DNA from 3 places in the Demequina pilifera genome. Region 1 is predicted to be linked to each of the others. Evidence: predicted binding sites of a transcription regulator. Region 1 holds the regulator's gene; each other region holds the start of a gene.
The links. Region 1 encodes LexA, which represses DNA repair genes until DNA is damaged. Its sites were predicted from a motif close to TCGAACANNTGTTCGA; they were not measured.
Positions count from the first base shown of each region.

Region 1 (9,649 bases):
TCGCGAAGGACATGATCTCGCGACTGACCACCCAGCTCATGGAGCAGCTCGAGTCGCACCTCGACGTGGATGATCGGCTCGAGCTGCAGCGCGATGTGCTCGACTCGAAGGAGGTCCGGGTCGCTCTCAACCTGTGCTGGCTGCCCATCTCCCCCGCACAGCTGCTGCGCGATCTGTTCTCGAAGCCTCACCTGCTCGACCACGCCGCGCGCCCCTTCGACCAGGGCGAGCGCGATCTCCTGCTGCGGCCCGCATCGGCCCCCTTCACCGAGGCGGACATCCCGCTGCTCGATGAGGCGGCCGAGCTGCTGGGCGACATGCCGGGAGACGCGCCGCGGACCGCGAGCGCCGAGGCCAGCGAGGAGGAGCTCGACTACGCGCGGTCCGTGCTCGACACGTTCGGCGGCGACGGCATGGTCACGGCGGAGTCCCTCGCGGCGCGCATGAAGGGCTCCGAGGCGCGGATGTCCGTCGCCGAGCGCGCCATGCGGGACCGCACCTGGACCTACGGCCACGTGGTCGTCGACGAGGCGCAGGAGCTGTCGCCCATGGCGTGGCGGATGCTGCTGCGGCGCTGCCCCACGCGCTCCTTCACGATCGTGGGGGACGTCGCGCAGGTCGCCGCGGCCGCGGGCACCCGGTGGTGGCCCGAGACCATGGACCCGCTGTTCGGCGAGTCCTGGCAACTGCGCGAGCTCACCATCTCGTACCGCATCCCGGCCGCGGTGGCGCAGGCCGCGCAGGGCTTCGCGACCGCCGCGCGACTGCCGGTGAGCGAGCTGCGCGCCGCCCGCGAACTGGACGATGCCATGGCCACCACCCGCGTCGACGGCGCCGACGCGCTGGTCACCACCGCGACGCGGCTCGCCGCGCAGCACGCGGCGTCCATGGCGGACGGCGAGGGCGGCCTGGTCGCGGTGATCGTGCCCGACGCGATGGCCCGCGAGGCACGCGAGGCCGTGGCCGCGGCTCAGGTCGAGGACGCGACGGTCGAGGTGCACACGGCACGACAGACCAAGGGGCTCGAGTTCGACGTGGCCGTGGTCGTCGAGCCCGCCGCGATCGCGGAGCGACCGGGCGACCTGTACGTCGCGCTCACACGCCCCACGCGTCGCCTCGAGATCGTCCACGCCGCGGAGCTGCCCGCCGGGCTGGTGTGACCGCAGGCGCGGCGCGCATCGGCCCCGCCGGGTGCTGCCGCGCTATTGGCAGGGACCGGATCCCGCGATCGCCAGGCCGGCACGGTCGCCCGGCCCCCAGGTGATGAGCATGCTGTTCTGATCGTTCATCAGCTCCGTCGGGTCGTCGACGTGCGCAAGCCCGATGACGTGCGCGAGCTCGTGCATGATGACGGCGGTCGCGAGCGAGGTTCCCCGGCGCGACTCCATCAACTCCGTCACGTCGTCCGTGTCGAGCACGACCACGCCGCCCGTGAGGAACCGCTGCTCCCCGAACGCGCCGTTGACCGAGCTCGAGCCGCCGAGGCCGGTCACGGACCCCGCGAGATCGGGGGTCTGCTCCTCGGTGGACCACCCGATGATGATGGGCGCGAACTGCTCCCCGTACTGCTCCTGGAACAGGGGACGGTCGAATCCAGCGACCTCGTCGGTCTCCCCCACGTACTCGAAGGCCAGGCCCGAGTGTCGCGCCACGTCGGCCACCGCGTCCTTCACCAGCTGCTCGGCCCCCTCGGGCATGCCCGCAGGGTTGTGGGTCCACCGCAGCGATCGGCACGGGTCGTAGCGCGTGGGGCCCTGCTCTCCCTCGTCGAACATGAACGCGTAGGTGCCTTCGGTGCTCACCGGCAGGCTTGCGGCCTTGCGCTCAGGCGGCCCCTCCGGCAGCGGAATGCGGATCTGCTCGCCGTCGACCACGAGGACGTTGCGAGGCTTGCCGAGGTGTTCCCACTCCGCCAGATCGAATCCCGTGACGTAGGCCGTGCCCACGACTGCGACCGCACCTACCAGCACGATGACCGCCAGCCGGCGCAGAGATCTCATGGCGATAGCCTGCCACGGCGAGGGTGTGGCAGGGCCGCCTGACGGCGTCACGTCGCTGTGGAGTTGGTAACACCCTCGCGAGTGCGAGATACTTCGGCACGTGCGCGCACTTCTCCTAGAAAACCTTCATCCCCAGGCCACCGAGATCCTCGAGGCCGCTGGCGTCTCCGTCGAGGCCCATGGCGGCGCCATGGACGAGGACGAGCTGATCGATGCCCTCGACGGCGTCGACATCCTCGGGATCCGCTCCAAGACTCAGCTCACCGAGCGGGTGATTGCGGAGTCCCCGTCGCTGTGCGCGGTCGGAGCGTTCTCGATCGGCACCAACCAGATCGACCTCGCCGCGGCGGCACGCAAGGGCATCGCCGCGTTCAACGCGCCGTTCTCCAACACGCGGTCCGTGGTGGAGATGGCGATCGCGGAGATGATCTCGCTCACCCGCCGGCTCCCGGTCCACAACCGGCTCATGCACGAGGGGGTGTGGAACAAGAGCGCCGACGGCGCTCACGAGATCCGCACGCGCACTCTCGGCATCGTCGGCTACGGAAACATCGGGTCCCAGCTGTCCGTGGTGGCCGAGGCGCTCGGCATGAACGTCATCTTCTACGACGCGGCAGAGAAGCTCGCTCTCGGCAACGCGACCCGCATGCCTACGCTCGACTCGCTGCTGCAGGCGGCGGACATCGTCACGCTCCATGTCGACGGCCGCGAGGGCAACCAGGGGTTCTTTGGCCGTGCGCAGTTCGAGGCGATGAAGCCCGGCGCGCTGTTCCTCAACCTGTCACGCGGCTTCATCGTCGACGTCGACGCCCTCAAGGAGGGCCTCGAGTCCGGCGCCATCGGCGGCGCAGCGATCGACGTGTTCCCGGAGGAGCCCAAGAAGAAGGGCGATGCCTTCGAATCGGCGCTCCAGGACATCCCCAACGTCATCCTCACCCCGCACATCGGCGGCTCGACTGAGGAGGCCCAGCGCGACATCGGCATCTTCGTCGCCACGCGGCTGCGCGACTACCTCGACACGGGCTCGACCTCGCTCAGCGTCAACCTCCCGAACCTTCAGCTCGCGCTTCCGCAGGGCGCGCACCGCATCGCCCACCTGCACGAGAACATCCCCGGTGTGCTGGCCGCCGTGAACCGCGAACTCGCGGAGCACGACGTCAACATCGAGGGGCAGCTGCTCGCCACCCGCGGAGAGCTCGGCTACGTGGTGACCGACGTCGCGTCGGGCCTGACGGACGATGCCGTGGCGGCGCTGGGCGCGATGCCCGGCACGGTGCGGCTGCGGGTGCTCTCATAGCCGCCGGCGCCGTCCCCTTCCGCGACCTCGGTCTCCCCGAGGCCCTGGTCTCCGCGCTCGAGAGCGCGGGGATGGAGACGGCCTTCCCGATCCAGGCCGCGACCATCGCCGATGCCCTCGCCGGGCGCGACGTCCTCGGACGCGCCCGCACGGGGTCGGGCAAGACGCTGGGCTTCGGTCTGCCCGCCATCGCTCAGCTCGCCGAGTCGGGACGCGCCACGCCGCATCGCCCTCGCGCCGTGGTGCTGGTGCCCACCCGCGAGCTCGCGATGCAGGTCAACGACGCGCTCGAGCCGTTCGCGCACTCGATGCACGTGTCCCTGCGCTTGGTGGCCGGCGGGCTGTCGATGTCCAAGCAGATCCTCGCCATCGAGCGCGGCGTTCACCTGGTGATCGCGACGCCGGGCAGGCTCGCGGACCTGGTGCGACGCGGGCACGCCGACCTGTCGGAGACCCGGATCGTGGTGCTGGACGAGGCCGACCACATGGCGCAGATGGGCTTCATGGACGAGATCGAGGAGATCCTGGAGCGGGTGCCGCACGGCGCTCAGCGACTGTTCTTCTCCGCGACGCTCGACGGCGACGTCGACCGACTGGTCGCCACCTCCATGACGGACCCCGCGCGGCACGACGTCACCGGCGGCGAGGAACCGTCGAGCATGCGGCACATCGTTTTGAACGTTCCTCCGCACGCGAAGTATCAGCTCGCCACCCGGGTCGCCGCTCGCGAGGGACGCACGATCATCTTCGTGCGGTCCAAGCTGGGCTGCGACCGCATCGCCGGACAGATGCGCGACGCGGGGGTCACCGCGGTCGCCCTGCACGGCGACAAGACACAGGCCGAGCGCAACCACGCGATCACGGGTTTCCGCGCGGGCACCATCCCGGTGCTCGTCGCCACGGACGTCGCCGCCCGCGGCATCCACGTCGACCATGTGGACCTGGTCATGCAGATGGATCCACCGGCCGACCATAAGGACTACACGCACCGCGCGGGACGCACCGCCCGGGCCGGCCATGACGGGCTGGTCGTCACTCTCTCGCTGCCGCACCAGCGACGGACGGTCGAGTCACTGTTGGACCGCGCGGGCGTGGATGCCACCGTCACCGCGCTGCGGGGCGACGACGACGCCTCGCTCGCCACGCTGTCGCGGCTCACCGGCGCCCAGGAGCCCTCCGGGGTGCCAGTGCCGGAGCCCCGCGTGGCCGGTGGCAAGCGCGACTCGCGCCCCGACCGCGGCGCACGCTCCGCCCGCCCGTCTCGCGGCGAGAGCGGTAGACGACCATCGCGTGGGCGCTCCGCGGAGGTCTCGTCGACGCCGCAGCACGAGAGCGCGAAGGCGCGTCAGGATCTGGAGCGTCGGGAACGCGAGCTGCAGGCCCGCGAACGAGAGATCGCCCTACGCGAGCAGCGCCTTGGCGCAGCCGGCGACGGTGCGGCCACACGCACCGACCGCGGCGAGGGCGGCGGCCGCCCCGCTCGCAAGCCCGACGGGTGGGCCAAGCGCTCCCCCAAGAGCAGGGACACCTGGGCACGCAAGTCCGGCGCAGGCTCCGGAAAGCGCAAGCGCGACGAGAGGCTCGAGGAGCCGGGCCGCGCCCGGGACGAGCGGTTCACGCGGGGTCGGGACGAGCGCCCGGGCCGCAGCCGCGACGAGAGGCCGGGCCGTGGTCGGGACGAGCGCCCGAGCCGCAGCCGCGACGAGAGGCCCGCCCGCAGCCGCGACGAGCGCGCACCGTTCAAGGGCGAGGACAAAGACGGCGGCAGCGGCAGCGGGGCGTCGCCGCGCGGCCGAACGACTGGCCGAGGCACGGACAACGGCAAGTCCGCTCGCGGGAGCGGCAGCGGCGAGCGATCCGCGCGTGCGGCCGGCCCACGGTCCGGAGGCGGCCAGCGCCCCGACGGCGAGCGGCTGGCGCCGCGCGCCGAGCGCAGGCGCGCGCTGCAGGACCCCGAGGGCACTCAGCGTCCCGGGCGCCCGGACGCCAAGCCGTCGGGAAAGAAGGCAGGAAAGAAGGGCAAGGCCGCTCCGGCCAGCGGGCGCAGCGGCAAGCCGCGTCCCAAGAAGAAGAAGGGCTGAGCGAGCCTCAGGAGCCGGCGGCGTCCTCGGTGCGCAGGCGAGCGATCGCGGCCTCGAAGTCGTCCAGGCTGTCGAATCCCTGGTAGACGCTCGCGAAGCGCAGATAGGCGATCTCGTCGAGTTCGCGCAGCGGGGGCAGGATCGCGAGGCCGATGTCGGTCGCGTCGATCTCGGCCTGACCCGATGCCCGAATCGCCTCCTCGACCTTGTGCGCCAGGTGCGCGAGGTCGTCATCGCTCACCGGCCGCCCCTGGCAGGCCTTGCGCACGCCGTTCACCACTTTGTCGCGGCTGAACGGCTCCGCCACGCCGCTGCGCTTGAGCACCGTGAGGCTGGCGATCTCCAGCGTCGAGAACCGCTTGCCGCAGCTGGGGCACTCGCGGCGGCGGCGAATCGAGGAACCGTCGTCCGAGGTGCGCGAGTCGACCACGCGCGAGTCGGGGTTGCGGCAGAAGGGGCAGTGCATGGCACTACTCTCCCACGGAAGCGGCTGCCCACCGGCGACGGCGCGATCCCCTGACGCAGAAGCGTTCCCCGGTCCCTCGGTGACGGGGACCTGGGTCGCGGCGACCTCGTTCATGAGGCCCTAGACGAGGACGCCCTAGGAGACGGGGACCTAGCCTTCGAGAGCGGGGATGTAGATCTGCTCGCCCGCGCGCAGCGACGAGTCGCCCATCGCGTTCAGCGTCTGCAGCTGGCCCACGGTGTCGCGCACGTCCTCGCCGGGGCCCGTCATGGACTCGGCGATGGACCACAGGGTCTCGCCCTGCGCCACGGTGTAGGTGTCGAAGGCGATCGTCTCGGACGCCTCGCCTCCCGCGAACGCACGGGGCGCGAGCAGCGCCACCAGTGCCGCCACGGCCACCACGAGCGCCAGTGCGAGCACGGTCCGCCGTGCACGGCCGGCTGCAGTGGGCAGGGGACGGACGCTCACGACCCGCCGCACGCTCACTCCAGCAGGTGCCGGGGCGGAAATCGCATATGCAGTCATGTCATCCTCCGTTCGAACACGTGTTCGTCGAACACTTGTTCTATTTGTAGCACCTGGCGTCTCGTCAAGCAAGACACGCTCGAACATATGTTTGATTTCGGTGCTGGGTTGGCCTAGCGTCATGGGTGTCACCTCATCACCGAGGTCTGACATCGACACGGGCTCGGCCCGCGAGGAGGAGTCATGGACGAGCGCACCGGCGAGAGCGGGGCCACCATCCACCAGTTCCCGGGCGGAGCCTCGGGCGGACTCACCGACCGTCAGCGCCGCATCCTCGAGACCATCAAGGACTCCGTGGAGTCCCGTGGCTACCCACCGTCGATGCGCGAGATCGGCGAGGCGGTCGGTCTCACGTCCACCTCGTCCGTCAAGCACCAGCTGTCCGCCCTCGAGACCAAGGGATTCCTGCGCCGCGATCCCCACCGCCCACGCGCGATCGAGGTCGTGCTGCCCGACGTCGACGGCACGCCGTCGACGGAGACGGTCGTCACCGACCTCCCCGCAGCCCCGACGGAGGACGAGCGCGTGTCGATGGTGCCGCTGGTGGGCCGCATCGCCGCCGGTGGACCGGTGCTCGCCGATCAGGCGGTCGAGGACGTCTTCGCCCTGCCCAAGCAGCTCACGGGCGACGGGGAGCTGTTCATGCTCAACGTGGTCGGCGACTCCATGATCGACGCGGCCATCTGCGACGGCGACTGGGTCGTGGTGCGCCGCCAGCACACCGCCGACAACGGCGACATCGTCGCGGCACTGCTCGACGACGAGGCCACGGTCAAGACCTTCCGCCGTCAGGACGGCCAGGTGTGGCTCATGCCGCACAACCCCAGCTACACGCCCATCGACGGCACCCACGCCCGCATCATGGGCAAGGTCGTGTCCGTGATGCGGCGCGTCTAGCGCCCGTCGCCCGACCCCCTCAGCGACAGCAGGAGGCCCGGAACCCGCGCATCGGCGCTATTGCTGGCGCCAGCCGTCCTGCCAGTGGAAGCCGCCCTTGATCGCGCGGCGCATCGCGTTCATCGAGTTCGCGATGGTGGTCTGGTAGACGCGAGACTCGTCCGACTCGGCCTCCTCGGCCATGCGGCGCGATCCCGCCTCGAAGTGCGCGAGGTACTCGGCGAAGCGCTCGCGCTCGGCCTCCTGGCCGCGGACGAACTCCTCGGACGGGGTCGTGTCGGTCATGGCTTCTCCACCTCTGTCTCCTTGCGTGCTGCGACCCCAGGGTACGGCCACCCGGGCCGGCCCACGGGCCGCGGCGCGCTACTGGCCGCCGTCGCGGGCCGCCGCATCCAGCCGTCGCAGCGCGTCCAGCACGGTGTCGCGGTCCGTGGTGCCCCACAGCGCCGGCATCGACCGTGCGAGGAACCCGCCGTAGCGGGCCGTCGCGAGCCGGGAATCCAGCACCGCCACCACGCCGCGGTCCTCGGACGTGCGAATCAGGCGCCCGGCTCCCTGGGCCAGCAGCAGGGCCGCGTGCGTCGCGGCGACCGCCATGAAGCCGTTCCCGCCGCCCCGCGCCACGGCCTCGGTGCGGGCCTGTGAGATCGGCTCGTCGGGCCGCGGGAACGGGATCCGGTCGATGACGACCAGCGACGCCGTCGGCCCGGGCACGTCGATCCCCTGCCACAGGGACGTCGACCCGAACAGGCACGCGCGAGGATCCTCGCGGAACCGCTCGACCAGCGTGGGCAGCTGATCGTCGAGCTGGTACATGACGGGCACGTCCAGCCGCTGCCTCATCGCCTCGGCCGCCGCCTGACCCGCGCGGTGGGACGAGAACAGCCCGAGGGTGCGTCCGCCCGCCGCGTCGATGAGAGCCGCGAGCTCGTCGAGGGCCTCGTCCGAGATGCCTCCGGGCCCGGGCCTCGGCAGGTGCGACGCGACGTACAGCATGCCCTGCCGGCCGTAGTCGAACGGGCTGCCGGCGTCCATCGAGGTCGGATCGTCCACGCCCAGGTGACGCGCCATGGCGTCGAAGTTCCCACCCAGAGCGAGGGTCGCCGACGTGAAGATCGAGGACTTGTCGGCAATCAGTTTATCCCGGATGAGGCCGGCGACGTCCAGCGGCGCGGCGACGATCCGCACCGCCTGCCGGGACTCGTAGTCGCCGTCCGGCGGGGCCAGCCACACCACGTAGCGGCCGTGCTCGCCCAGGAGCTCCTCGCACACGTCGAACACCTCGGTGAGCGCCGCGGTCGCCATCTTGGCGGTGGCCGATGCGCTGTCGCCCGCGCGCGGAGCCTCGCCCGAGTCCTTGGTGGTCTTCTGCACCGCGGTCATCGCGGCGCGGGCGGCGCCGCGCAGCAGGTCCACGGCGTCCGCGAGCTCGTCGGGCAGGCCCAGCCGCAGCCGGCCGGGCTCGCAGTCGCCGAGCGCCCCGTCCAGCGCCCTCGCCGCACGATCGAGGTCCTCGGACGCGACGCCGCAGCGCCGCGCGGCGCGGCTCGCGCGGTCCACCCGCTGCAGCGTGAGCTCGTGGGTCGCCGCCGACGTGATGCGCCCCACCAGCTCGTGCGCCTCGTCCACGATCAGCGCGTGGTGCTCGCCGAGCATGTCGTGGCTCGCGGCCTGCACGCCGAGCACGGCGTGGTTCGTCACGACCACCTTCGACTTGGCCGCGTGCTCGCGCACCGATTGCGAGAAGCACTGGTCGAGCATGGGGCACTTGGACTCGAGGCATTCGCGGCCGCTGACGCTCACCTGCGACCAGGCGCGATGCGACACCCCGGGCACCAGGTCGTCGCGGTCCCCCGTGTCCGTGACCTCCGCCCATTCGTGCAGGCGCGCGACCTCCTTGCCCAGGTCGCTGGTGGGGCCCGAGTTGATGGGCAGCATGTCCTCGTCGGGCTCGCCGTAGCCGCCCGCCATCTTGTGCACGCACAGGTAGTTGCTGCGTCCCTTGAACAGCGCCACGTCGGGGCGCTCCCCCAGTTCGGGCTCGAGAGCGTCGAGCACCAGCGGCAGGTCCTTGGTGAAGACCTGGCGCTGGAGCGCCAGGGTCGCCGTCGAGATGACGATGCGCTTCTTGGCCCGCACCGCGTGCGTCACCGCCGGCACCAGGTAGGCGAGCGACTTTCCCGTGCCGGTGCCCGCCTGAACCAGGGCGTGCGACCCGTTGTCGAGAGAGTGCTCGACAGCCGCGGCCATCGCCGTCTGGCCCTCTCGCTCGACGCCGCCGAGCGCCTGGACCGCGGTGCCCAGCAGGCGCGTGACCTCGGTGTCGGTGGCTACGGGAGCTGACGCGCCGGGCTTCGCCGGCGACGCAGCCGAGGGCTCGGGG
Region 1 is NZ_JBMDTW010000002.1:10,775-20,423, forward strand. It holds gene ACNI14_RS02815 (AAA family ATPase) at 1-1,160, shown strand, start outside; gene ACNI14_RS02820 (matrixin family metalloprotease) at 1,203-2,000, opposite strand; gene serA (phosphoglycerate dehydrogenase) at 2,101-3,297, shown strand; gene ACNI14_RS02830 (DEAD/DEAH box helicase) at 3,369-5,378, shown strand; gene nrdR (transcriptional regulator NrdR) at 5,386-5,844, opposite strand; gene ACNI14_RS02840 (LysM peptidoglycan-binding domain-containing protein) at 5,995-6,369, opposite strand; gene lexA (transcriptional repressor LexA) at 6,553-7,266, shown strand; gene ACNI14_RS02850 (hypothetical protein) at 7,324-7,551, opposite strand; gene ACNI14_RS02855 (ATP-dependent DNA helicase) at 7,630-9,649, opposite strand, start outside.

Region 2 (9,649 bases), on a different contig from region 1:
AGACCATGCCGCCATGCTCGAGCCGGTCGAGCGCATCGGCCGCCTCGCCGATCGACGGATTCTTGTCTCCGCGCGGGGCCACGAGCCGCCACAGCCACGCGACGGCGGGCGGCACGAAGTGGGCCAGGCCCATGATCCCGTAGCTCGGGGCGTCGCGCGTGCACGCGGGCATGCGCACGCCGAAGGTGCGTACGTCCACCGGCTGCGGCACGTCGACGATGTCCTCGATCATCCGTCGGGGGATCACCACGCGGGGGTTGGGGCACGGCTTTCCCGTCGAGTCGAGCGTGTGCTCCCACGGCAGCACCGTCGCGTCGGCCACGCCGTGGATGTTGAAGAACACCAGCGGCGCGTCCGGGTGGATGACGGCGCGCTCGAGGTGCGGGTCCTCGCCGTAGGTGCGCAGGTTGTCCACGCGCACGAACCACCCGTCCTCCGCGTCCGCGACCACCATGCGGCCGCTGCCGTCCTGGACGGCGGGGTGGCACAGCGTCATGTCGTCGGTGACGGGGGACAGGTCCGAGGTCTCGGACAGCGTGATGTAGTACGGCTCCTCCGTGACGACATTCGCGCCCAGCAGGATCCGGCCGTCGTCCTCGCGCCGCAGGTCCTGGCACATCTCCGACTTGCCGCCGCCAGAGGCGCCCTCGTGCATCACCACCGTGTCGTTGTCGTACGGCGTCGTGACCCGGACGGACGAGGCATGGGCGGTGATCCACCCCTCCGCCTCGCCGATGTCCAGCAGCACGGAGAACACGCCCTTCTTGGCGCTCGGCCCCGGGTACAGGTTGTAGGCGAAGATCTCGTGCAGCGTCTCCGAGCGATCGTGCACCACCACCTGGCGGCCCTCGAAGTGGCTGTGACGGAACGGGGGAGCGACGTACAGGATCGAGCGCGGCTCGAAGGGTCCCAGCTCGTCGAGCGTCACCCATCCCTGCAGGTCCACGAGGGCCAGCGCGAAGAACGCGGAGTTCGCGGGCACGATCGCGAGCGAGGGCGAGCCGTAGACCGGGCCGCCGGCCTTGAACGGCACCACCACCAGGTCCTGGCGCGCGAGCCACGCGAGGGTGTCGGCGCGCGTGTCGGAGAAGCCGTGACCGAACCGGTCCACGAAGCGCGTCTTGTCCGTGGGGCGCCAGTCCGCGATCACCATGCACTGCGGGTCGCGCCGGCGCATGTAGTCCTCGGGGTAGTTGACCGCCAGCCCGTTGCGGCACCGGGTCACGGTCGCCTCCGTGATGGTCTCCCCGTCCACGTCGTAGTCCACCGAGAACTCCGGCCCGCCGTCGGGGCCGAGGGCGAGGGCGTACAGCTCCGCGCGCGTCGCGGGCACGGTCACGGAGGGGGCGGCGTCGAGCACGCGGCGAACGTCGGGAGCGAGGGCGACGCCGCTCAGGTCGGTGGCGGTCGTGGTGGTGGTCATGGTGGCTCCTCGCGGGGGTCGGTCGTGCAGCGGCTCGGTGTCACGGTGCGGGTGATCTCGGCGCGGGGTCGCCTCCCATGAGTATGGCTTTCGTCAAGGCTGGGTCAAGGGACCTTCGTCCCGGCGGTCATGGTGAGGGGCCGATGCGGGGGAGGCTCGGCGTGCCCGCGCGACACGCGCGCGGCCGGGTCTTTGACCGCGACTCGAACGCGTGTTCGAATGGGGCCATGCGATGGGAAGGCCAAGCGGTTACGACGGAGAGCGCCGATGCGCTGCCGGGTCTGGCGCGCATGGGCAACCTCGTGCGCTCGGTCCGCACCCCCGAGTTCGAGGGGATGGTCTTCCACGAGGTGCTCGCCAAGAGCGCGCTCAACAAGGTGGGGCGCTCTAGCGCGGTCCCGTTCACGTGGACCATCAACCCGTACCGCGGCTGCTCCCACGCCTGCGTGTACTGCTTCGCGCGCCCCAGCCACAAGTACCTCGAACTCGACGAGGGCAAGGACTTCGACAGCCAGCTGATCGTCAAGATCAACATCGTCGAGGCGCTGAGGGCGGACCTCGCCAAGAAGTCCTGGACCCGCGAGCACGTGGCGCTCGGCACCAACACGGACCCGTACCAGCGCGCCGAGGGCCGCTACAAGCTCATGCCCGGAATCATCGACGCGCTCGCCGAGTCCGGCACTCCGCTGTCCATCCTCACCAAGGGCTCGCTGCTGCGCCGCGACCTGCCCCGCCTTGCCCAGGCGGCGACCCAGGTCCCCGTCGACCTCGCGCTGTCCATCGCGATCGCCGACGACGAGCTCCAGCAGTCCATGGAGCCCGGCACCCCCACCACGAAGGCGCGGCTCGCGACCGTCGCCGCGGCGGCTGAGGCCGGCTTCGACGTCGCGGTGTTCATGATGCCGATCCTGCCGTTCCTCACCGACTCCGAGGAGCACCTGGACGGCGCCCTGGCCCGCATCAAGGCCGCGGGTGCGACGTCGGTCACCTACACGGCCCTCCACCTGCGTCCCGGCGTCAAGGAGTGGTACGCGCGGTGGCTCAACACGCACCGGCCGGATCTCACGCCGCGCTATCGCGAGCTGTACGGCGACGGCGCCTACGCACCCAAGGAGTATCGTCGCTGGCTCGCGGCCCGCATCAAGCCGCTGATCGAGGCGCACGGGCTCGAGCGCGCGCCGGAGGACCCCAACACCGGGTCCATGGGCTCGACCTCGGTGGACACGGCGCCGGCGCGCCGCGTCGATGCGCGGGACGACCAGGGCGAGTGGCGCCGCACCGCGAACTCTCCCGGTGGGCTCGCGACGGGCGCCCGCGCCAACCTCGCCGAACTGCAGTCGGAGCCCACGCTGTTCTGAGCGGCGGCGACGGCGCCGAGCCCGCCGGCGTGCCCGCGACGGGGCACCAGCGCCGCGCCCGGTCGCAGTTCAGCCCCGCCCGCGTTGCCTACGATGGGCGCGTGGACCTCCTCGTGATCGGCGTCATCGCGCTCGTCGCGATCGCCTTCGCCACGGTCCTCAGCCCGCGCCTGGGGGTCGCGTCCCCGCTGGTGCTGGTGGCGCTCGGGGTGGGCGCGAGCCTGGTGCCTTTCGGCCCGGAGATCTCCGTCGACCCGCAGCTGATCCTCGCCGGGGTGCTGCCGCCGCTGCTGTACGCCGCGGGGGTGTCCGTGCCGGCCACGGACTTCAGGCGCGACTTCCGGTCCATCGGCGCCCTGTCGGTCGCTCTCACCATCGTCACGACCGTGCTGATGGGCGTGGTCTTCTACTGGATGTTCCCCGCCCTGTCGTGGCCGTGGGCCTTCGCGCTCGGCGCGATCGTCAGCCCCACCGATGCGGTGGCGACGGCGATCGTCAAGCGACAGGGGGTGTCGCCGCGCCTGGTCGCGCTGCTCGATGGGGAGAGCCTCTTCAACGACGCCGCCGCCCTCGTGCTGCTGCGAGCCGCCGTGGCCGCCACTGCATCGGCCGTGAGCCTGTGGACCGTCGCCGTCGACTTCGTGGTCTCCATGGTGGTCGCGGTGGTGATCGGCTGGATCGTCGGCCGGGTCAGCCTGTGGGTGCGATCGCGGATGACGGACGTGAACGCCGCCACGGTGTTCTCGTTCGCGGTGCCGTTCCTCGCCTCGCTGCCGGCCGATGCGGTCGGCGCCTCTGGCCTGGTGGCGGCCGTGGTCGCGGGCCTGGTGAGCGGCAACGGCGCGGCGCGCCGGCTCTCCCCGCAGGTGCGCCGCTCTCATCAGCAGAACTGGCACACCGCGGAGCTCATGCTCGAAGGGGCGATCTACCTGATTCTGGGGCTCGAGCTGCTCCGGACCATCGAGGATGTGAGCCAGGACGACCTGGGCGTGCTGTTCGCGTTCGGCGCGGCGGGCCTGGTGCTGGTGGCGGCGCTCGTCACGCGTGCGGCTTTCGTGGCGCCGCTGCTGGTGATTCAGCGCCACGCCGCTCGGCGGTCGCAGCGAATGCGGCCGCGCCTGCGCAAGGCCTTGGAGCAGCCCGGCCCCGCCGCCCGCGCGGCGCACCACGTGTCCCGGCTGGTGCGACGCGCCAATCCCGCGATCCCGCACCAGTCGCGCGTCGAGGAGGTCAAGCGGCGCATCGCCCGGACCGGTGCGGACCACGGGTTCCTGCTCCGTTCGCCCCTGGGCCCGCGCGAGGGCGGCGTCATGGTGTGGGCCGGCATGCGCGGCGTCGTCACCGTCGCCGCGGCCCAGACACTGCCCTTCGACACCCCGGGCCGCTCGCTGCTGGTGCTGATCGCCTATCTCGTCGCGATCGGCTCGCTGGTGATTCAGGGCGGGACCATGACGTGGATGCTGCGCCTGCTGAAGCCCGCCCGCGCGGCGACCCCCGAGGAGCTCGCCGTCGAGTCCGCTGGGCTGCGGGAGGTGCTGGACGCGGCCGTCGAGGACGAGCGTCAGCACCTGCGCGAGACCCGGGAGCGATCACAGGACCGGCGGGAGGCCGAGCAGAGCGACCGTGCCGATCCCGAGACCGTCAGCCCCACCGATGATCGCGGCTTCCCCCTGTCCGCCGAGGCCACCGCGGAGGACGAGGACCGCGATCACCGGATCGCCGTCATCGAGGCGGAGCGCGAGGCGCTGCTCGATGTGCGCGCGCTGGGCGCCTTCAGCTCGGCCGCGCTGGCCGCCGCCCTCGCGCAACTGGATGCCGAGCAGATACGGCTCGAGCTGTGAGCGGCCGGCGCGTGGCTGCCTCCTCGCTCCCGCGGCTGGCCGCGGCATGCTGCACCGCGGCGCTGACGGCGCTCGCGATCGCGGCGTGCGCGGCCGATCCGCCCTCGACCCCGCGCGTCACGGTCACCGCCGACCCGGAGCCCGCTGCCACCCTGCCCGCACCCGAGCCGACGCCGGGGGGAGAACCGACGGGCGCATCGGCCGCTGGCGCCGACGTGGTGGATGCCGAGATGGTCGAGCATGCCGGTCGCGACTACCTGGTGGTGACTTTGCCCCTGGACGAATGGGACGTGCGCGTGGACTGGGAGCCGGGCGGCACCATGCTCGCGGACGTCATCGACGCCGACCCGGCCGTCGCGGTCGCCACCAACGCGGGCATCTTCACGCCCGAGGTCGAGCCCGGAGGGCTGCTGGTGAGCGACGGCGAGGAGCTGGTGGGACTGAACCTCTCGGACGGCGGCGGCAACTTCCACCTCATGCCCAACGCGGTGTTCGCGGTGCTCGAGGACGGCACGGCGACGGTGGTGGACAGCACCGCGTACGAGCCGGCCGGCGTGCTCCATGCCACCCAGTCGGGGCCGGCGCTGGTGCTCGACTCGGAGGTCCACCCCGAGTTCCGCGAGGGCTCGGACAACCTGGCCCTGCGATCGGGGGTGGGCGTGAGTCCCGGCGGCACCACGGTCACGCTCGCGATGTCGTGGGGGCTGACGAACCTGTGGGACTTCGCGACCCTGTTCCGCGACGCGCTGGGCATCGATGACGCGCTCTACCTGGACGGTCAGATCTCCGACCTGTGGGTCGCGGGCATGGCGGAGCCGGGCGCGCTGTCCGGCCCTTACGCGGGGATCATCACCGCACGACCCGCCCCGTGACCGGGGGGTCGAGCCTGCATTACCGCGGAAACCGGGCGACACTAGGGGCATGACCGAGCTCTCAGTGATCCAGGACGACATCACGACGCTGGCCGTCGACACGATCGTCAACGCGGCGAACGAGACCCTGCTCGGCGGCGGGGGAGTGGACGGCGCGATCCACCGCGCGGCCGGCAGGGGGCTTCACGAAGAGTGCCGCGAGCTCGGCGGTTGCGAACCCGGAGAGGCGAAGATGACGGGCGGCTACCAGCTGCCCGCGACGCACGTCATCCACACGGTGGGTCCGTTCTGGAGGGGCGGCGGTCATGGCGAGGCCGAGGTGCTCGCCGAGTGCTACCGGAACTCGATAGCGCTCGCGGCGGGCCACGGCCTGGCGACCATCGCCTTCCCGTGCATCGCCACCGGAACCTACGGCTTCCCCCAGGACCGCGCGGCCGAGGTGGCGGTGTCGACCGTGCGCGAGGCGGTCCAGGATCACCCGTCGATCAGCGCCGTGACGTTCTGCACCTACTCGGACTACGAGTACGCGCTGTACCGAGAACTCGTGAACTAGAGGGTCGCTGATAGCGTCGCGGCCATGCACGTCGCCCGGGTGATCCTGCTATTCGTCGCGGCCGCGATCGCCGAGATCGGCGGCGCGTGGCTCGTGTGGCAGGGGCTGCGCGAGCACAGGGGCGCGGTGTTCGTCGGGCTCGGTGTGGTGTCGCTGGCGCTGTATGGCGTGATCGCGACCTTCCAGCCCGACCCCCACTTTGGGCGCATCCTCGCGGCGTACGGCGGCATCTTCGTGGCGGGGTCCCTCGCGTGGGGAATCGTGGTGGACCGGTTCAAGCCCGACGTGTGGGACTGGACCGGCGCGTCCCTGTGCCTGATCGGCGCGGGGATCATGATGCTCGCGCCCCGCTGACCGCGCCCCGACGATCGGCGCCTCGATCGCCGGACCGGCCTCGTCTCTTCTCGCAAGTTCGGAGTGCCGAAGTCTCGGTGTTAGATTGTTCGGCATGCCGAAACCTCGTCCTGCGACGCCCGCCGCGGCGGCGCCCGCAGGCGGTGCGGGGCGCCGTCCCGAGCATCGCCTGTGGATGCTGCTCGGCCCCGCATTCGTGGCCGCCGTGGCATACGTGGACCCCGGCAACGTGGCGGCGAATCTCACGGCGGGGGCCGAGTACGGCTACCTGCTGGTGTGGGTGCTGGTGGTGTCCAACGCGATGGCGGTGCTCATTCAGTACCTGAGCGCCAAGCTCGGCCTGGTCACCGGCAGGTCGCTGCCGGAGCTGCTGGGCGCACGACTGGGCACCCGCAGCCGCCTGCCGTACTGGGGGCAGGCGGAGGTGGTCGCGGCCGCCACCGACCTCGCCGAGGTGATCGGGGGAGCGATCGCCCTCAACCTGCTGTTCGGGCTGCCGCTGGTGTGGGGAGGCCTCATCACCGGCGCGGTGTCGATGCTCCTGCTCGCTGTTCACTCCCGCAAGGGCCAGCGGCCGTTCGAGTTCGTGATCATCGGCTTTCTCGCGATCATCGCCGTGGGCTTCCTCGCGGGCCTGTTCGTGTCCCCGGTGGACTGGGCTGAGACCGCGGGCGGGCTGGTGCCGCGATTCGGGGATTCGGGCACCGTCCTGCTCGCCGCGTCGATGCTCGGTGCGACGGTGATGCCGCACGCGATCTACCTGCACTCCGCGCTCGCGCGCGACCGCCATCTGCCAGGGCAGAGGGACGCGGCCGAGGTTGCCGCCAAGGCGGAGCCCCGAGGGCTGATCGAGGCCACGGAGCTCGTTGAGCCCACGGTGCCGGCTGAGGTGCGCGCCCACCGGGCCGCGGCCGTCTCTCGCGCCAACGAGGCGGGGGCCGGTGCATCGCGGTCGCGGTTGCCGGTGCTGCTGCGCGCCACGAAGCTCGACGTGCTGTGGTCCCTGGTGATCGCGGGATCGGTGAACATCGCGATGCTGCTGCTCGCGGCCGCATCGCTGCGCGGAGTCGGCGGGACGGACACGATCGCGGGCGCTCACGCCGCCATCGAGGCCAACCTCGGCCCCATCATCGGCGTGGTGTTCGCGGTGGGGCTGCTGGCGTCCGGCCTCGCCGCGACCTCGGTGGGGGCGTACGCGGGCGCGGTCATCATGGGCGGGCTGCTGCACCGGCGCATCCCCCTCCTGACGCGCCGGCTCATCACCCTCGTGCCCGCCCTCGTGGTGATCGCCATGGGAGTCGACCCCACGTGGGCGCTGGTGCTGAGCCAGGTGGTGCTGAGCCTGGGCATCCCGTTCGCACTCATCCCGCTGGTGCGGCTCACGAGCGACCGCTCGGTGATGGGCGAGCACGCCTCGGGGCTGCCGCTGCGCGTGGTCGGCTGGGTGGTGGTGGCCGCGATCGTCGCATTGAACGTGGCGCTGATCGTGATCACCGCGATGGGCGGCTGAGCGGAGCCAGAGGCGGCCGATCCGCTGGCGCGGCCGCGTGCCGCGCGCTATCGTGTATTCCATGGATTTATGGAATAAGGCCGATGCCCGCACCAAGGCCGACTCCCTCGACGCCGTCGCGCGGGTGGGCAAGGGCCTCGCGCACGGCACGCGTGTGTCGATGCTGGAGCTGCTGGCGCAGGCGGACCGGAGCGTGGGCGATCTCGCCGACCTCGCGGGCGTCAAGCTCACCACCGCCTCGGCCCACCTGCAGGTGCTCAAGGACGCGGGACTGGTCGCCGCCCGGCGCGACGGCACCACGGTGGTCTACGCGCTCGCGGGCGACCACGTGACGGCGCTGCTGCTGCGGCTGTACGACGTCGTCGCGCCGCGCGGGGAAGATGACGGCCCCTCGCCGGCGGGCGCGAGCCACGAGGTGGTGCTCGACGTGCGCCCCGCCGAGGAGTTCGCTCACGGCCACTACGACGGCGCCGTCAACGTGCCGGTCGCCGAACTCGAGGAGCGCATGCGGGAGCTGCCGGACGAGGCGTCGTACGTCGTGTACTGCCGCGGGCGCTTCTGCTCGCTCTCGCACGATGCCGTCGAGATCCTCCGGGGTCACGGCCGCACCGCCCGGGTGACGGAGGTGGGCGTGCTGGAGTGGCGCGCGCTCGACCTGGTCTCGACGCCGTGACGGCCGAGCCGGAGGTCGCGCGGGAGGGCGACGCAGACGAGCGGGCGACGGCTCAGCGGGCGGTCCTGCGAACGCTGGTCATCGCCCAGATCCTCTCGGGGGCCGGCCTCGCCGCCGGAGTCACCGTGGGGGCGCTGCTCGCCGCCGAGATGCTGGACTCCACCTCGGCCGCAGGCGTCCCGGCGCTGCTGTTCGCCCTCGGGTCCGGAGGGGCCGCTGTGCTGATCGGCGCCCTCTCTCAGCGACGAGGACGCCGCGTGGGCCTGGCGTGGGGCTATGCCGCCGGCGCGGTCGGCGCCGTGGGCGTCGTGCTCGCCGCGGCGATCGACTCGGTGCCGCTGCTGTTCGCCTCCCTGTTCGTCTATGGAGCGGGAACGGCGGCCAACCTTCAGGCCCGCTACGCCGGCGCCGACCTGGCCCCACCCGCCAAGCGCGCCCGCGCATCGGCCATCGTGCTGGTCGCGACGACCGCGGGCGCCGTGCTCGGCCCGCAGCTGGCCGAGGCGTCGGGTGGACTGGTCGAGCCGTGGGGGCTGAGCGCGCTCACGGGCCCGTTCGCGGTGGCGGCCCTCGCATACGCGGTGGGTGCCGCCGTGCTCGCCCTGTGGCTGCGTCCCGACCCGCTGCTGCTCGCGCTCCGGCTCGGCGCGAGGCCGGCGGACGCCCCGCTGGCGCAAGCCTCGCCGGCTCAGGTGACCGAGGACGAGGGGGAGCCGCGGTGGCGACCCCGGGTCGTGGGCGCCATCGCCGCCATGGTCGGCACGCAGGCGGTCATGGTGGGAGTGATGACCATGACGCCGGTCCACATGACCGCGCATGGCCACACGCTCTCCGCGGCGGCGACCGTGATCTCGCTTCACGTCGCCGCGATGTACCTCCCCGCCCCGCTGTCGGGCCTGGTGGTCGACCGCTGGGGCGTGGTGCCGACCGTCATCGCGGCGAGCCTGACGCTGATCGCGGCCGCCACCACGCTCGCGCTGGCCCCGGGGGAGTCGCTGGTTCCGATCGCGGTCGGGCTGGTGCTGCTCGGGATGGGGTGGAGCCTCGGAATCGTCGCGGGCACCC
Region 2 is NZ_JBMDTW010000004.1:2,665-12,313, forward strand. It holds gene ACNI14_RS07820 (DUF4914 family protein) at 1-1,423, opposite strand, end outside; gene ACNI14_RS07825 (Rv2578c family radical SAM protein) at 1,651-2,781, shown strand; gene ACNI14_RS07830 (cation:proton antiporter) at 2,883-4,622, shown strand; gene ACNI14_RS07835 (phosphodiester glycosidase family protein) at 4,634-5,494, shown strand; gene ACNI14_RS07840 (O-acetyl-ADP-ribose deacetylase) at 5,544-6,047, shown strand; gene ACNI14_RS07845 (YnfA family protein) at 6,072-6,401, shown strand; gene ACNI14_RS07850 (Nramp family divalent metal transporter) at 6,496-7,911, shown strand; gene ACNI14_RS07855 (ArsR/SmtB family transcription factor) at 7,973-8,584, shown strand; gene ACNI14_RS07860 (MFS transporter) at 8,581-9,649, shown strand, end outside.
Region 2: ACNI14_RS07825 (Rv2578c family radical SAM protein) is a predicted target of LexA. The motif match lies at 1,627-1,642, and genes of this name have one in related genera.

Region 3 (9,649 bases), on a different contig from region 1:
TCGCATGCGCGGTGTCCGCGCTGCTGCTGTTCTCGCTCAGGCCCTACCTGCTCAAGTCCATCCGTGCGAGGGGCTCCGTCATCGAGACCAACGCTGCCGCCCTCGCGGGCGCCGCAGGGCGCACCCTTGACGAGATCACCGAGTTCACCGGCCGCGTCAAGCTGGCCGGAGAGGTGTGGTCCGCGAGAACCAGGGACGATGCGCCCGTGATCCCCGAGGGGGCCGAGGTCGTCGTGCTCGAGATCAGAGGAGCGACGGCCATCGTCGCCCCCGAGGAGGAGAAGTAGACATGGAACCAGTCCAGATCGCGATCGCCATCGCGGCGATCGTCCTCGCGGTGTTCGTCATCTCGGCGATCGCCCGTGCGATCCAGATCGTCCCGCAGGCGGAGACCCGTGTGGTCGAGCGGCTCGGCCGCTATTCGCGCACCATGCAGGCCGGCATGCACCTGCTCGTGCCCTTCATCGACAAGGTGCGCCAGAAGGTCGACATGCGCGAGCAGGTCGTGTCCTTCCCGCCGCAGTCCGTCATCACCTCCGACAACCTCGTCGTCGAGATCGACACCGTCATCTACTTCCAGGTCACCGAAGCCCGCGCGGCGGTCTACGAGATCGCCAACTACATCGTCGGCATGCAGCAGCTCACGGTCACGACGATCCGTAACGTCATCGGCACGATGGACCTCGAGCAGACGCTGACCAGCCGTGACCAGATCAACGGCCAGCTCCGTGCGGTCCTCGATGAGGCGACCGGCAAGTGGGGCATTCGCGTGGGCCGCGTCGAGCTCAAGGCGATCGACCCGCCCGCCTCGGTCAAGGACTCGATGGAGAAGCAGATGCGCGCCGAGCGTGACCGCCGCGCCGCGATCCTCACGGCCGAGGGCGTCAAGCAGTCGCAGATCCTCACCGCCGAGGGGCAGAAGCAGTCGGCGATCCTGAAGGCCGAGGGTGACGCGCAGGCCGCGATCCTCACGGCCGAGGGTGAGGCGCGCGCCATCCTTCAGGTCTTCGACGCCATCCACGAGGGCGACGCCGACTCGAAGCTGCTGGCGTACCAGTACCTGCAGATGCTTCCCGAGATCGCCAAGAACGAGTCGAACAAAGTGTGGTTCGTGCCCACCGAGTTCACCGGCGCGCTCAAGTCGATCTCCGCCGCCTTCGGCGAGGAGCAGGCCTCCGAGCCGCTCACCCGCGACCCGAACCGCAGCACGGAGCGAAAGTCCAAGATCACGTCGGCGCTCGCAGACCCGGCCGAGGCGCTGCGCCTGGCCAAGCAGGAGGTCGAGGACGCCACGTCCGACGCCACCGACGCCGGCACCACCTCGGGCCGCCCGTTCAACCCGGACGCCGAGAAGGGCCAGAACTAGCCCCCTCCTGTCCGGCACTCATGGTCGCCTAGCGGCGGTCCGAGCGCCCTGTCCGGCACTCATTGACGTGGGGTGCCGGACAGGGCGCTCTGCTGTGCTGGAGGCGACAATGAGTGCCGGACAGAGGGCCGCGTCCCGCCCCGCTCCCCGCCTTAGCGCGCCAGTGGAGCGTCAGTGTCGCCCGAGAGCCGTCGCGTGATCCTGGCGGACACTCAGTGTCGGACACAATGGGTCCGTGATCACCGACCCCGCCGACCCGCGTCTCGACGACTACCGGGGACTGACCGACGTGGCCCTGCGCCGCCGCATCGAGCCCGAGCGCGGCCTCTACATGGCCGAGGGCGCCAAGGTCATCGAGCGGGCCCTGGCCGCCGGGCATCGGCCGCGGTCCGTGCTCACGAGCGAGCGCTGGCTGCCGGGCATCGAGAGCGCCCTGACGGCCGCCGGCATCGACGCCCCCGTGCACGTCGCCCCCGAGTCCGTCATGGAGTCCGTCACCGGCTACCAGGTGCACCGCGGCGCCCTCGCCGCGATGGAGCGTCCCACCCTCCCCTCGCTGGACGAGATCGCCCGCGACGCCCGCCGCATCGTCGTGCTCGAGGGGATCGTCGACCACACGAACGTGGGCGCGATCTTCCGCTCGGCCGCCGGGATCGGCGCGGACGCGATCGTCGTGGCCCCCACGTGCGCGGACCCGCTGTACCGGCGCAGCGTCAAGGTGTCGATGGGCACCGTCTTTCAGGTGCCGTGGACCAGGGCCGACGAATGGCCCGGCGCGCTGGATCAGCTGCGCGACCACGGATTCACCGTCGCGGCGCTCGCCCTCACGGACGATGCGGTGGGCCTGGACGAGTTCGCGGCGGAGAGTCACGAGCGGGTCGCGATCGTCATGGGCGCCGAGGGCGACGGGTTGTCCCGCGCGGCCCTGCAGGCGGCCGATGCCGTCGTCACCATCCCCATGGCCGGGGGAGTGGACTCTCTCAACGTGGCCGCCGCATCGGCCGTCGCGCTGTGGGCGCTGCGCACTCCCGCCTGAGCCTCGCGCACTGAGCGCTGAGAGAAGGCCGGCCCGCGCATCGGCCGGATTGACAGCAGCTCAGATTGACGCGGCACCGATGTCGGCGTTGAATGCGATAATCGAACATATGTTCGAACGCGAGGACTTCTCGCGGTGATCGCAGGAGCGCCATGTCGACCGAGACTGACCCGGATGCCTCGCAGCAGCAGCGGCTGAGCCGCGCGCGTGCGGCGCTCAAGGGCGTCGAGGCGCGCATCGGCGCGGGACGGCCCGCGGAGGACAGGCCGGCGCTGCCGCTCGCCCCCGAGCTCGAGCCGCTGCTGCCGGAGGGGCTCGGTCGCGGCCAGGTGATCTCCGTGACGGGAGCCACCTCGCTGATGCTGATGCTCGCTGCGCAGGCGTCGGCGGCCGGGTCCTGGACCGCGGCGATCGGCATGCCCACCGTGGGGGTGGTGGCGGCGGCCCGGCGCGGCATCGCCCTCGAGAGATTCGCCCTCATTCCTCATCCCGGGGCGCAGGCGGCGCAGGCCGCGGGCGCCTGTGTGGATGGGATGGACGTGGTGCTGCTGGGGGAACGGCTCGCGCTGTCCGACGCCGATCGCCGCCGGCTGGCCTCGCGCGCCAAGGAGCGCGGCGGGCTGATCGTGGCCGCGGGGCAGTGGCCGGGCGCGCACGTGACGCTCACGGTCGAACGCTCCTCGTGGGACGGGCTGGGCGCGGGCGACGGCAGGCTCATCGAGCGTGAGCTCACCGTCGCGGTCGGCGGTCGCCGGCAGGGGCCGCTGCGGCGCGTGCGCCTCACCATCGACGCCGCCCCCGGACTGCGGTTCGCGCGCCCGGGCGCCCGGGTAGATGTGGACCGCGTCAATACAAACGGGGAGGTCGCATGAGCGAGATGGTGTCGCGACGCGCGGCAGGCGACGGCGCCCCGCGGGCCGATGCGCGGGCTGGGTCGGGTGCTTCGGCGCGGCCTGGTGCGGCACAGCCTGATTCGACGCGGTCGGGTCCGGTGGCGACGGTGCGCAGGGCGGTGCTGTGGGTGCCGGACTGGCCGGTGGTCGCCGCGATGTCTCAGGCGGGGATCGGTGCGGACGTCCCGGCGGCGGTGCTGCACGGCCGCGGCATGATGGCGGTCTCGGCGGCGGCACGGGCGGCGGGCGTCAGGCGCGGCATGCGCAAGCGGCTCGCGCAACGGGCGTGCCCCGACCTGGTGATCCTGCCTCACGACGAGGGCCGGGACTCGCGCGTGTTCGAGACCGTGGCGGCGGCGGCCGAGGACGTGGTGTCCGGCGTGGAGATCTCGCGGCCGGGGCTGCTGATGATCCCGGCCGACGGCGCCGCCCGCTTTCATGGCTCCGAGGCCGCGCTCGCGGAGGCGCTGGTGGGCTCCGTTGCGGAACTCGCGGGCTGCGAGAGCGCCGTGGGCGCCGCGGATGGGCTGCTCGCCGCCATCCTCGCTGCGCGCGCCTCCGAACTGGTGCCGCCTGGCACGTCGCGCGAGTATCTGGCGGACGCCCCCGTGGGAGTGCTGCCGCTGGCTGCCATGGAGCGGCGCCAGCGCGAGCAGGTCGAGGACCTCGTGGGGGTGCTGGTGCGGCTCGGCCTCACCTCGGTGTCCGACTTCACGTCGCTGCCGGCGGGCGATGTGCTCGCGCGGTTCGGCCCCGTGGGGAGGTGGGCCCACCGGATCGGCCGTGGGGAGGACGTGCGCCCGCCGGTGCTGCGCCGCTCCGAGGAGGACATCGCCGTCTCCTACGCCTTCGAGGAGCCGGCGGAGCGCGTGGAGCAGCTCGCCCTCGTCGCCGGTCACATCGCCCAGCAGCTGGACGCCGCCCTGAGAGACGCGGGGGTCAGATGCGGCAAGGTGCGCATCTCGGCGACCACCGAGCGGGGGGATGCGCTTGAGCGGGTGTGGCGCACCGACGTGGGCTCACGCTCGGGTGCGTTCTCCCAGCACATGACGGACCGGGTGCGGTGGCAGCTCGAGGGGTGGCTGTCGGACACCTCGACGGGACCCGAGCCCGCACCGCTGACCTCTTTGGGGCTGACGGCCGAGGACGTGGTGCCGCTCGGCAGCGAGCAGGCGTATCTGTGGGGAGGAGTGTCGGGCGCGGACTCGCGTGCCCAGCGCACCCTCGAGCGGGTGCAGTCGCTGCTGGGGGCCGATGCCGTGATCGCCGTTCGTGAGCAGGGCGGCAGGTCCCCGCGGGACCGGGTGCTGGCGCTGCCGTGGGGCCAAGAAGTCACGCCCGCTCGCCGCATCGAACACCCGTGGCCGGGACGCATTCCCGACCCCGCGCCCGCGACCGTGCTGCCGCTGCCGGAGCCGCTGCAGGTGCTGGACGCCGGGGGAGCGCCCGTGCGGATCGACCGACGGCTCGCGATGAGCGCGCCCCCCACGTGGGTGCGACTGCAGGTGGACCCACGGGACGAGCGCGCGGCCGCGGCCCGGCGTCATCCCTCCTCCGGTCACGTGGGCCGTGGCGAGGACGGGCCGTCGTGGGGGCTGGCGCAGCCGGTCGAGGCGTGGGCGGGACCGTGGCCCGTGGTCGAGCGGTGGTGGTCCCCCGACTCCTCGCGCCGCGCATGCCTGCAGATCGCGTTGAGGCGGCCGGACGGCAGCCCGGGTCAGGCGGTGCTGGCGTCCTTCACCGCAGGGGAATGGGTGCTGGAGGCGGTCTATGACTGACGGTGCCCGATGACTGACTGTGTCGAATATGCGGAGCTGCACGCCCACAGCGCCTTCAGCTTCCTGGACGGAGCCAGCCACCCCGAGGAGATGGCCGCCGAGGCCGGGCGGCTGGGGCTCAGCGCGCTCGCGATCACCGACCACGACGGCCTCTACGGAGCGGTGAGGTTCGCGAACGCGGCCCGCGCGATCGACCTGCCCACGGTCTTCGGCGCGGAGCTGCACATGGGAGCGCCCGAGACTCCCGGCGGCCCACCCGTGCTGGACCCGCCCACAGGGGTGCCCGACCCGCGCGGCAGCCACCTGCTCGCGTTGGCGCGCGGGCCCGAGGGGTACTCGCGGCTGTCGCACGCGATCGGCATGGCGCACCTGGCGACGGGGGAGAAGGGGCTGGCGCGCTACACGCTCGAGGACCTGGCTGAGACGGGCGCGGGGCAGTTCCTGATCCTCACGGGCTGCCGCAAGGGCAGCGTGCGGCGCGCGCTGTCCGGGGTGGGGGTCGCGGGGGCGAATGCGCTCTCCGGTGGCGTCACTCCTGCGGGGTTCGCCGCGGCGCGCCGGGAGCTCGACAGGCTGACGGCGCTGTTCGGCCGCGACAACGTGGCGGTCGAGCTCACGGACACCGGCGATCCCTTCGACTCGGAGCGCAACGCCGCCCTGGCCGACTTGGCCTTCGACGCCTCACTGCCGCTGGTCGCCACCTCGAACGCGCACTACGCGCGGCCGCGAGACGCGGACCTCGCGGGATCGCTCGCGGCGGTGCGCGCGCGGTCCTCCCTGGACGACATGGACGGATGGCTGCCCGGAAGTGCGGGAGGGCACCTGCGCTCGGCGGCAGAAATGCTGCACCGGCATCGGCGTCATCCCCAGGCCGTCACGACGGCCGCGCGGCTGGCCGCCGAATGCGCCTTCGACCTGAACCTCGTGGCGCCCAATCTGCCGCCGTACCCGGTGCCGCAGGGGCACACCGAGGCCTCGTGGCTGCGCGAGCTGGTGCTCCGCGGCGCTCACGCCCGGTACGGACCTCCTCACGACGAGCGGGTGCCGGGCGCGTGGAGGCAGATCGAGCACGAGTTGAACGTGATCGAGGCGCTCGACTTCCCCGGCTACTTCCTGATCGTCCACGACATCGTGAGCTTCTGCCGGGATCAGGACATCCTGTGTCAGGGGCGCGGCTCGGCGGCGAATTCTGCCGTGTGCTTCGCGCTCGGCGTGACCGCGGTCGACGCCGTCACTCACGGGCTGCTGTTCGAGAGGTTCCTCGCCCCCGAGCGCGACGGGCCGCCCGACATCGACGTGGACATCGAGTCGGATCGCCGCGAGGAGGTCATCCAGTACGTCTTTCAGAGGTTCGGCCGCATCAACGCCGCGATGGTCGCGAACGTGATTCAGTACCGGCCGCGCTCGGCCGTGCGCGACGCCGCGAAGGCGCTCGGCTTCGACGTGGGACAGCAGGACGCGTGGTCCAAGAGCATCGACCGGTGGGGGTCGCTGCGCGTGCCGGTCGAGAGCCAAGAGCAGTGGGCCGCCAAGCAGCGCGACGCGATGTGGCCCGAGCCGGCGCCCACGCACGACCTCGACCACATCCCGGAGCCGGTGCTCGACCTCGCGGACCGGTTCATGCGGCTGCCGCGACATCTGGGCATCCACCCGGGCGGCATGGTGCTGTGCGACCGGCCAGTCATCGACGTGTGTCCCGTGGAGTGGGCGCGCATGCCCGGGCGCACGGTGCTGCAGTGGGACAAGGACGACTGCGCCGATGCCGGGCTCGTGAAGTTCGACCTGCTGGGGCTGGGCATGCTCTCGGCGCTGCGATACGCGTTCGGGTTCGTGCGCGACGTCGAATCCCAGGAGATCGGGCTGCATACGCTCCCTCAAGAGGACCCGGAGGTATACGACCTGCTGTGCGCCGCGGACACCGTGGGGGTGTTCCAAGTGGAGTCGCGCGCACAGATGGCGACCCTGCCGCGGCTGCGGCCGCGCCGCTTCTACGACATCGTGATCGAGGTCGCGCTCATTCGCCCCGGCCCCATCCAGGGCGGGTCGGTGCACCCGTACATCAGCCGCGCCCGGGGCCGGGAGCCCGTGACATTCCTCCACCCGCTGCTGGAGAAGTCGCTCGGCAAGACCCTGGGGGTGCCGCTGTTTCAGGAGCAGCTGATGCAGATGGCGATGGACTGCGCCGGCTTCGACGGTGCCCTCGCGGACCAGTTGCGCCGCGCGATGGGCTCCAAGCGGTCGCCGGAGCGCATGGAGGCGCTGCGCGCACGCTTCATGGTGGGCGCCCACGAACGCGGAATCACCGCTGACGTCGCCGATCAGATCTTCGACAAGCTCAAGGCCTTCTCCGACTTCGGCTTCCCGGAGTCGCACTCGTTCTCGTTCGCGTACCTGGTGTACGCGTCGAGCTGGCTCAAGGTGCACAAGCCCGCCGCGTTCTACGCGGGCCTGCTCGCGGCACAGCCCATGGGCTTCTACAGTCCGCAGTCGCTGACCGCCGATGCCCGCAGGCACGGACAGGTGGTGCTGCGCCCGTGCGTGAGCCGCTCGGAGGTTCTCGCTCGGGTCGAGCGGCTCGACGATGCGTTCGCGACTCCCGACGAGGCGCGAGAGGACATGTCGGTGTTGACGCACGTGGACCGGACCCTGGCGGTGCGCATGGGACTGGCGGCCGTGCGCGGTCTCGGCGAGGACGCCGCACAGGCGATCGTCGACGCGCGCGCCGCGGGGCCCTTCGTCTCCGTGACGGACATGGCGCGCCGCGTGCGGGTGCGGCCCGCGGGAGTGAAGGGGGAGTCGGGACTGGCTCCCGAGAAGGGGCTGACGACCGCCCAGTGGGAGGCGCTCGCGACCGCCGGTGCGCTCGAGTCGTTGGGCGTGACGCGGCGCGAGGGGCTGTGGGCGTCCGGCGCGCTGGCGCGCGAGGGTCCCGACACGCTGCCCGACCTCTCGACCGACGTCACCGCGCCCATGCTGCCGGGCATGAGCGCTGTCGAAGAGGCCGTCGCCGATGTCTGGGCCTCGGGGGTCTCGACCGACAGCTACCCCACGGTGTTCGTGCGCGACGGGCTGACGGAGCAGGGCGTGCTCACGGTGGCGGGCGTGCTCGCACACGAGGCGGAGCGGCGGGTCACCGTCGCCGGCGTCGTGACTCATCGTCAGCGCCCCGGCACGGCCAAGGGGGTGACCTTCATTTCGCTCGAGGACGAGACCGGCTTTCTCAACGTCATCTGCTCGGTGGGGGTGTGGCGGCGCTTCCAGGCGGTGGCGAGGCGATCCGCGGCGCTGGTGATCCGTGGGCGCATCGAGAGGGCCGACGGCGCGACCAACATGGTCGCCGAGCACATCTCCCCGCTGTCGCTGAAGGTGCCCGCCAAGAGCAGGGACTTCCAGTGACAGCGCCGGTCGGCATGGTCCGGGAGCGTTTCAACCGGCGGTGCGCCCCATGCTACGATTGCCGTCGCGCTGAAGGGCCGATGAGGCACTTCAGACACCCTGTCCGGGTGGCGGAAATGGCAGACGCGCTAGCTTGAGGTGCTAGTGCCCGTATTAGGGCGTAGGGGTTCAAGTCCCCTCTCGGACACCATCGGGGCCGGAAGCGACAAGCTTCCGGCCCTTTGTCGTTCCTGCCGAGAGCGCTCCGACGGGATCCGCACCCCATTCTTGTCGTTCTCCACAATGAGAATAAACGCGCCTGAACACCGATTCTCGCCTCATGGTCCGGCGCCGATCACGAAACGATCACGATCCGGGAATGTCCAGGCGTTTCGTGGGGTTGTCGATGGCGTCAGAAGCAGTAGTGACATGAATCAAAGGAGACCGCCATGTTGAGCACCATTCTGTGGATCATCGGTGTCGTCCTCATCATCGTGGGCATCGTACGAATTATTCAGAAGGATTTCCTGTGGGGTGCGATCCTGCTCGTGGTCGGTCTGTTGATCGGTCCTGGTGGTGGCATCCTCTCGGGGGGTTGACCAACTTCCGCCCGCACATCCGGTCGTGACCGGATGATCCGCCCGCGCGCCCCGCTCGTTGTTCTTCGACGAGCAGGAGGCGACGCGGGCGGTGGCGTGTCCGGGGGCTAGCCTGAGGACATGAACGCACCCGTCGACGTCGTCCAGATCTGCCAAGACCTCATCCGCATCGATACGTCGAATTACGGCGACGAGCCGGGACCAGGCGAACGTGCTGCCGCCGAGTACGTGGCGGCGTTCCTCTCGGACCTGGGCCTCGATCCCGTGATCCGGGAGTCCGAGCCGGGGCGCGCGAGCGTCACGTGCCTGTGGGAGGGATCCGATCCCGATCGCGACGCGCTGGTCGTGCACGGGCACCTGGACGTGGTCCCCGCGTTCGCGGAGGACTGGTCCGTCGATCCGTTCGCGGCAGAGATCCGGGACGGCATGATCTACGGCCGCGGTGCGGTCGACATGAAGAACATGGACGCGATGATCCTCGCGACGGTCGCGAGCATGATCCACGCCGGCGACAAGCCGCCCCGCGACATCGTTCTCGCGTTCTTCGCGGACGAGGAGCACGGTGGCGCGCGCGGCGCGAAGTGGATGGTCGCGAACCATCC
Region 3 is NZ_JBMDTW010000004.1:76,056-85,704, forward strand. It holds gene ACNI14_RS08180 (NfeD family protein) at 1-287, shown strand, start outside; gene ACNI14_RS08185 (SPFH domain-containing protein) at 290-1,366, shown strand; gene ACNI14_RS08190 (TrmH family RNA methyltransferase) at 1,602-2,402, shown strand; gene imuA' (DnaE2-dependent mutagenesis accessory factor ImuA') at 2,555-3,274, shown strand; gene ACNI14_RS08200 (Y-family DNA polymerase) at 3,271-5,073, shown strand; gene ACNI14_RS08205 (error-prone DNA polymerase) at 5,083-8,469, shown strand; tRNA gene ACNI14_RS08210 (tRNA-Leu) at 8,571-8,659, shown strand; gene ACNI14_RS08215 (GPGG-motif small membrane protein) at 8,898-9,047, shown strand; gene ACNI14_RS08220 (M20/M25/M40 family metallo-hydrolase) at 9,168-9,649, shown strand, end outside.
Region 3: imuA' (DnaE2-dependent mutagenesis accessory factor ImuA') is a predicted target of LexA. The motif match lies at 2,504-2,519, and genes of this name have one in related genera.